2 regions of the Streptomyces sp. NPDC103540 genome follow, and region 2 is predicted to be linked to the other one. Evidence: riboswitches for the same ligand, from Rfam matches in the RefSeq annotation. Region 2 holds a riboswitch; the other holds the start of a gene.
The links. Region 2 has a riboswitch for cobalamin ahead of metE (5-methyltetrahydropteroyltriglutamate--homocysteine S-methyltransferase). Riboswitches for the same ligand answer to the same signal wherever they lie in the genome.
Positions count from the first base shown of each region.

Region 1: it holds a riboswitch for cobalamin, as region 2 does, so the genes downstream of both, ACZ6ZI_RS22495 (prenyltransferase/squalene oxidase repeat-containing protein) here and metE (5-methyltetrahydropteroyltriglutamate--homocysteine S-methyltransferase) in region 2, are expected to answer to the same signal.

Region 1 is NZ_JBVJMA010000009.1:99,269-103,375, reverse strand. Features, by position in the region: gene ACZ6ZI_RS22500 (prenyltransferase/squalene oxidase repeat-containing protein) at 1-2,369, opposite strand, end outside; cobalamin riboswitch at 2,763-2,891, shown strand; gene ACZ6ZI_RS22495 (prenyltransferase/squalene oxidase repeat-containing protein) at 2,992-4,107, shown strand, end outside.
Region 2 is NZ_JBVJMA010000002.1:231,127-235,233, forward strand. Features, by position in the region: gene aceB (malate synthase A) at 1-173, shown strand, start outside; gene ACZ6ZI_RS05665 (3-hydroxybutyryl-CoA dehydrogenase) at 170-1,063, shown strand; cobalamin riboswitch at 1,271-1,496, shown strand; gene metE (5-methyltetrahydropteroyltriglutamate--homocysteine S-methyltransferase) at 1,666-3,990, shown strand; gene ACZ6ZI_RS05675 (serine hydrolase domain-containing protein) at 4,015-4,107, opposite strand, start outside.

The sequences.
Region 1 (4,107 bases), on a different contig from region 2:
CGCAGATCGGAGCCGGGCTGGCCCCCCTTGACGACGTTGAAGCCGCCGTCGGCGTTCTGCTGGCTCGCCAGGAACGTGCGGGCCTTGGCGATCTGCGCGGCGTACCTGGGCGCGTCCAGGGAGAGCCCCTGGACGGCGAGGGCGGCGGAGTTGACGGAGTTGCCGGACGCGCCGGGGAAGCCGCCGTCCTCCTTCTGCTGGGCCGCGATCCAGGCGAGCGCCTGGTCCACGGCGGCCTGGGACGCGGCGTCGGGGAGCAGGTCGACGGTCATGGCGGCCATGGCGGTGGAGTCCACCTCGGGGCCGCTGGGTTCGCCGATCAGGCTGACCCAGGCGCCGGAGGGCGTCTGGAGGCTCTTGAGGTAGGCGATCGGTTCGGCGGCGGCGGCGTTCTCACCGGCGCGGAGCTGGGCCATGACACCGAGGGACTGCTTGAAGACGGAGGTGGCGTAGTGGTAGTTGCCCTTCGCCGCGCATTCCTGGACGGTCGAGGTCTTCTCCGCGCAGGTGATCTTGGCGAGGGCGGCGATCAGGTCCTGGCCGCCGAAGTCGCGGGGGTCGCGGCCGACGGCCTGGGCGAGAATGGCCGTCTTGCCGATGGAGCCGCCGCTCGCGTACTTCGTGCCGATGAGGGTCCAGTCGTGGATGCCGCGCTTCCTGCCGTCCTTGCCGCCCTTGTCCATGAAGTCGACGATGCGGCGCAGGGCGGCGTTGTCCCCGCCGGTGGCGGCGAGGGAGTAGGCGCCGTCGATGGTCATCCCGTAGTCGGCGAAGCCGGTGCCGGGCTCGCTCTCGTAGAAGCGGCCCTGGACCAGTTGGGAAGGGGCGGTCAGGTAGGCGACGCCCTTCCTCGCGTCGGGCCCCTCGCCCGCCGGCGGAGTGGTCGGCGGTGTGGCCGGCTTGGCGGTCACGGCGGCGAGATCGCTGCCGGCGCCCGCGAGGGCGGCGGTCGCGGTGGGGTACAGCCTGGGCTCGGTGTCGTCCTCGCCGAACCCGAATCCGCCCGTCGCCAACTGCCGCTTGGCCAGCCAGGAGACGCCGGCGTCCGCGAACCTCTCGTCCCCGAGGGCGCGCAGCGCCTGGGCGGCCCAGGCGGTGGCGGTCGGGTTGCCGGTCGTCTCGTAGTAGACGGCGGGCCAGGCGCCGGTGGGCAGCTGCGACCGCTTCAGGTAGTTGCGGGCCTTCTGGAGCACCGCCTCGTGGCCGCCGCCCCGCTCCAGGGCCAGGGTGAGCAGACCGGTGGCGCCGGCCTCGCTCTCGCATCCCGGGCTTCCGGGCCGGATGAGGATGCTGGTGAACCCGCCGTCCTCGCACTGGAGGGCCGCCAGTCGGGCCACCGAGCCGGCCGGCGGCGTCACACCGGCGTTGACCAGGGCGATGACGGCCATGGCCTGGGCGTCGGCCTGACCGGTGGTACGGAAGTCGCCCTTGGTGAAGCAGCCTTCGACCCTCTCGCCGTCCCCGATGTCGCGGGGGCAGGCGTACTTCACGAGGTCGCCGAGCAGGTCGTGCCCGCCGAACGCGCGAGGATCCTTGCCGGTGGCCTCCGCGACCAGCGCGAGCCGGGCCGCCGCGGTGGCGTCCGGGATCGCGTCCTTGCCGGCCGGGTAGGCGTACGCGTCGGTCTGCGCGGGCGTGTCGAGGAAATCGGCGATCTTCCTGGCCACGGGGCTCTTGCGGTCCGCCGCCACGAGGGCGAAGACGGCCTCGGTGGTGAGGAGGTGGTTCGGGGTGGTGGAGCCCTCGTCGACGACGCGGTCGCCTTCCTTGAGCGTCCCGGTGACCCAGCGCGTGGCGGCGGGGACGTCGATCCGGCCGGCGGGCACCTTGGGCGGGGCCGTCGGGACGGTCGGGTCGGGGGTGGTGTAGCCGCGTACGTCGTCGGGGGTGAAGGACGGCTGCCCCTTCGTGCCGCCGCCGACGTCGGTGCCGCCGTAGACCCAGGCCTCGACGTCGCCGGGCTTGGGCTTGCGGGCCATGGCTCCCAGCTGGCTGTAGGACCACTTGCGCTGCCCCGGCGAGGCCGTCCAGTACGACCAGTAGGCGGTGGCCTGCGGGGTCAGGACGCAGGCTTCCCTTTCCGGCGTGGGGTACTGCGTACCCGTGCCCTTGCCGATGCGGCAGAGGAAGGCGGGACCGTCGTGCACGGTGCCCGTCATGCTGAAGCCGGCCGTCTGGAGCAGCTCGTAGCCGGTGGTGGGAGTGGTGTCGCAGCCCTTCTCCACCCTGCCGCCGAACGGGGCGAAGTCCACGGCGACGATCGCGCCGGTGGTGGCGGTGCACCGCTCGATCGGGTCGGCCGTGGCGGGCCCCGTGCCGCCCACGAAGGCGGCGCTCGCGGCGGCCAAGGTCAGCAGCGCCGCTGACATGAGCGACAACAGCCCCGTGCTCCCCAGGTGTCGCTCTGATTGCTGTGCGGTCCCCACCACGGCCCCTCGTGTCGGCCGGGCGGACCAGTGCGTGGCGAAAAGGGCCTCCGCGGCCCGTGGGGTACACGGGGAAGGGAAGCCGTTCGAACCACGCCGTAGTCCGCGACGGCGTCTCTCGCTGCAAAAACCTGGCTCCAGGCATTCCGACTCGCCCGGACGGTGCCGGGCCTACGGTTGCGGGTCAGCGCCGGATTTCGACCGGCTTCCCCTGGAGCTGAGTGCTTATCAGTCGGAGTGGAACACGCGGATAAAGACAGCGTCAAGGTGGTCTGCGTCTCATGTGACACACCGTCGGCCGCTCCTGCCCGTGCCGGGTACGGCGGCTGGCGGACCCTTGATCACTCGGGTAGCGTCCTGGGCTGCCACATGGGGGAACCCGGCGCGAATCCGGGGCTGACGCGCAGCGGTGTGGGACGGCAGGGGGCCGTCCCGAGCCCGAATGCCCATGCGGCGAGGCACATCACAAGCCGTACCACGCGATCGGACGGCCGCCGCCGAGCTCCGGGCCGCCCGCCCGCCCGAGCCACGGCCTGGTCGGCGTCCCCCATTCCAGGAGCAGGCCATGTCCCGTACCCGTACCCGCACCTCCTCCCGCCGTCTCACCCTGGCGGTGCCCGCCGCGCTGGGCGCGCTCGTCCTCACCGCGCTGCCCGCCTTCGCCACCTCCTCGCCCGCCCAGATCGCCACGTCCAAGACGAACGGTGTGGCATACCTCAAGTCCCTCCAGGCCGCCGACGGTTCGTACGCGGGCGCGGGACTGTCCAACGAGTGGGCGTTCACGGCCTTCGCGGCCACCGGCACGGCCGTCGCCGACGTCTACCCGGGCGGCGACACCACCAAGAACGCCCGCACCGTCTACCGCAACCTGCTGTCGACGGCGGGCTGGCCGCAGGCCTCCCCGGTGGTCACCGACTACGAGCGCGGCGCCCTCAACGCGTACGCTGCCGGCATCGATCCGGCCCGCGTCTCGGCCTCCCGCAACCTGATAGCCAACATCTACTCCTACTGGCAGACCGCCGAGGCCGGTTACTTCGGCCCGTCCGGGAACTTCAACGGCACGGTCTTCGCCGCCCTCGCGCTGGGTGGCGCCAAGACCCAGGGCGGCGCGAAGCGGGTGCCGCAGGCGCTGACGGACTCCATGGTCACCCGCATCCGGGCCAACCAGCACGTGGACGGCGGGTGGACCTTCAACAAGGCCGAGGGCAATCCCACCGTCCTGAACTCGGCGAGCGACGTCGACATGACCGGCGCCGCCATGGCCGCCCTGTGCGCCTCCGGCGTCCCCAACACCGACACCGACGTCGTCCAGGCGAAGAACTTCCTCAAGAGCACCCTCGTCTCCGGCAGCGGCGCCTTCAACTCCCTCTACGGGGTCAACACCAGCTCCAACGGCTGGGGCGTGGCCGGGTTGAACGCCTGCGGCTTCAACCCGCAGACCGGCGACTTCCTCACCGGCAGCGGCAAGACCCCGATCGACTTCCTCATCGCCAACCAGTACAACCCCGCCGGCGGCTTCAAGTACAAGCCGTCCGACACCACCCCGACCGCGTACGCCTCCATCGACGCGCTGCGCGCGGTCGCGGGCGGCGGCTTCACCACCGCCCCGCCCGTCCCGGTCACCCCCGGAGCCCCGCAGTGGGTCGCCCAATCCACCTTCACCGCGGGGACGGCGACGAAG
Region 2 (4,107 bases):
TGCGCCTGCTGGAGGAGGAACTCACGGCGTTGGGCGCCCAGTACCCGTGGGCGGCGTTGGACGAGGTCCGGGAGCTGTTCGAGCGGACGGCGCTGGCCTGCGAACTGCCGCTGTTCTTCACGCCCGGGGCCTACAGCCGCCACCTCGTGCGGCTCGCGGAGCGTCGGGCGTGAGCGGGGACGTGCGGCGCGTGGGCGTCGTCGGCGGCGGACGGATGGGCGCGGGCATCGCCGAGGTCTGCGCGCGGGCCGGGCTCGACACCGTGCTGTGCGAGGTGGACGCGGTCGCGGCCCGCGCCGCCCGGGAGCGGATCGCCGTCTCCCTCGAACGGGCGGTGCAGCGGGGCGGGCTCGACCGGATCTCCGCCGAGTCGGCGCTCGAACGGGTCACGGCCGTCGCTGACCTCGGCGATCTCGCGGACCGGCAGTTGGTCGTCGAGGCCGTCCCCGAGGACGCCGGGGCGAAGGCGGGGGTGTTCGCCGCGCTCGACAAGGTCGTCGAGGATCCGCGGGCGGTCCTCGCCACGAACACCTCGTCGATCCCCGTGATGCGCCTCGGCATGGCCACCGCCGGTCGCGCCGACCGCGTCGTCGGCCTGCACTTCTTCAACCCCGTGCCGGTCCTGCCGCTCGTGGAGGTCGTGACGACCCTGCACACCGCGCCGGACACCGTCACGGCCGTGACGGACTTCGCGACGCGGACCCTGGGCAAGACGGTGATCCACTCCCGGGACCGTGCGGGCTTCGTCGTCAACGCCCTCTTGGTCCCCTACCTGTTGGCCGCGATCCGGATGACGGAGTCGGGCCACGCCAGTGCCTCGGACGTCGACCTCGGCATGGAGCTGGGCTGCGCCCATCCCATGGGTCCGCTGAAGCTCGCGGACCTGATCGGACTGGACACGGTCGCCGCCATCGCCGAGTCGCTCCACGCCGAGTTCAAGGAACCCCTGTACGCACCGCCGCCGCTGCTGTCGCGGATGGTGGAGGCGGGGCTGCTCGGTCGCAAGACCGGCCGCGGGTTCCACGTGTACGACCGGGTCGAGGAGCCCGGACGGCCGGGCTGAGGGGCCCGGCGCGGGGCCGCCGGCCGAGGGTCCGGCGCGCCGCGGTGCGGGGGCGGGCAGCGGGTGGTGCCGCTGCCCGCCCCGTCCGCGTGCCGCCCCGCCCGCACGGGCGGCGGGACGGCGGCCGCGGCACCGGGATGCCGGGGCCGTGTCTCATCTCACCGTCCGCATGGCGAGACGCGCGCCGCGTGCGCGCACGGCGGACCGTACTCTGACCGGGCAGCTGGTTCGCCCCGTCCGCCAGGCGGGATGCGTCGTAAGAGGGAACCCGGTGGGAATCCGGGACTGCCCCGCAGCGGTGAGCGGGAACGACCGCCGTCATACGCACTGGGACCGGACAACGGTCCTGGGAAGCGACGGCCAGTAGGTGCCCGCCGGGAGACCGGCAGGCGTGCCCGCGAGTCCGAAGACCTGCCCGTTGCCCGCACGCGGACGTATTCCGCGGGCGGACATCCCGGTGACCTCGTGGGCGGGTCGGCGTACACGACGAGCGGCACGTGCGGTGTGTTTCCCCGCGGCGTGGTCCGCGCGTCCTGTCGTCCCTTCGCGTCCGCGTCCCGTCGTCCGGGATGTTGTGGACACATCTCGCGAAGGAGAGTTCCGTGACAGACAGGCCCGCAGCCGAGGCGACACGCGCCACCGTGTACGGCTACCCCCGCCAGGGGCAGGACCGGGAACTGAAGAAGGCCGTCGAGGGCTACTGGAAGGGCCGCGTCACCGCCGAGGCCCTCGGGGAGACCGCCCGCGAACTGCGCCGCTCGAACTGGCGGCAGTTGGCCGAGGCCGGTGTCCACGAGGTGCCCTCCGGGGACTTCTCGTACTACGACCACGTCCTGGACACCAGCGTCATGGTCGGCGCCGTCCCCGCGCGGCACCGCGCGGCCGTCGAGGCCGACGCCCTCGACGGGTACTTCGCGATGGCCCGGGGCACGCAGGACGTCGCCCCGCTCGAAATGACCAAGTGGTTCGACTCGAACTACCACTACCTGGTGCCCGAGCTCGGCCCCGACACCGTCTTCACCGCCGACTCCGCCAAGCAGGTCGCCGAGCTGCGCGAGGCCCTCGCCCTCGGCCACACCGCCCGCCCGGTCCTCGTCGGCCCCGTCACCTACCTGCTGCTGGCCAAGCCCGCACCCGGCGTGGCCGACGACTTCCAGCCGATCACCCTCCTCGACCGGCTGCTGCCCGTCTACGCCGAGGTCCTGGCCGACCTGCGCGGCGCCGGCGCCGAATGGGTCCAGCTGGACGAGCCGGCGCTCGTCCAGGACCGCACCCCGGCCGAACTGAACGCCGCCGCCCGCGCCTACCGCGACCTCGGCGGCGCCGAAGAGCGCCCGAAGTTGCTGGTCGCCTCGTACTTCGGGCGGCTCGGCGACGCCCTGCCCGTCCTGGCCAAGGCGCCGATCGAGGGCCTGGCCCTGGACTTCACCGAGTCGGGCGCCGCCAACCTCGACGACCTCGCGGCGGCCGGCGGACTGCCGGGCAAGCGCCTGGTGGCCGGCGTCGTCAACGGCCGCAACATCTGGATCAACGACTACGAGAGGTCCCTGGCCACCCTCGGCACCCTGCTCGGGCTCGCCGGGCGGGTGGACGTCGCCGCGTCCTGCTCCCTCCTGCACGTCCCGCTGGACGCCGCCGCCGAACGCCAGATCGACCCGCAGATCGCCCGCTGGCTCGCCTTCGCCCGCCAGAAGACGCGGGAGATCACCGTCCTGGCACGCGGCCTCGACCGGGGCACGGACTCCATCGCCGCCGAACTCGCGGCCAACCGGGCCGACCTGGCCTCCCGGGCCGGCTCCGCCCTGACCCACGACCCCGCCGTGCGCGCCCGCACCGCGGCCGTCACCGACGCCGACGGCCGCCGCTCCCAGCCGTACGCGCTGCGGAGCGCGGCCCAGCGCGCCCACCTGGGCCTCCCGCTGCTGCCGACGACGACCATCGGATCCTTCCCGCAGACGAACGAGCTGCGCACCGCGCGCGCCGACCTGCGGGCGGGGCGGATCGACGCCGGCGCCTACGAGGAGCGGATCAAGGACGAGATCCGCGAGGTCCTCGCCTTCCAGGAGAAGGCCGGGATCGACGTCCTCGTCCACGGCGAGCCCGAGCGCAACGACATGGTCCAGTACTTCGCGGAGCAGCTCACCGGCTACCTCGCCACCCGGCACGGCTGGGTGCAGTCCTACGGCACCCGCTACGTCCGGCCGCCGGTGCTGGCCGGCGACATCTCGCGCCCCGAGCCGATGACGGTCCGCTGGACCTCGTACGCCCGGTCGCAGACGACCAAGCCGGTCAAGGGCATGCTGACCGGCCCGGTCACGATGCTCGCCTGGTCCTTCGTGCGCGACGACCAGCCCCTCGGCGACACCGCCCGCCAGGTGGCCCTCGCCCTGCGCGACGAGGTGAACGACCTGGAGGCGGCCGGCACCTCGGTCATCCAGGTCGACGAACCCGCCCTGCGCGAGACCCTGCCCCTGCGGGCCGCCGACCACGCCGACTACCTGGCCTGGGCGACCGAGGCCTTCCGGCTCACCACCGGCGGGGTGCGGCCGGACACCCAGATCCACACGCACATGTGCTACGCGGAGTTCGGCGACGTCGTCGGGGCCATCGACGCACTCGACGCCGACGTCATCAGCCTGGAGGCCGCCCGCTCCCACATGCAGGTGGCGCGCGAACTGGCCGCGCACGGCTACCCGCGTGAGGCCGGACCGGGCGTGTGGGACATCCACTCCCCTCGCGTGCCCGGCGTACCGGAGGCCGCGGCCCTGCTCCGGGCGGGCCTGGAGGCCATCCCCGCCGAGCGGCTGTGGGTCAATCCCGACTGCGGCCTGAAGACCCGCGGTTGGTCGGAGACGCGGGCTTCGCTGGAGAACCTGGTGGCGGCGGCCCGTGAGGTGCGCGCCGAGGTGGCCGCCGAGCGCTCCTGACGGCGCGACCCGCCGCGGGCCCGGTCACACCACCGGGCTCGCGGCGGAGCCGGGGGCGGATGCCGGGGCGGATTCCGGGGCGAACTCGGCCCGGAGCAGTTCGGTGAACGCCGCGAT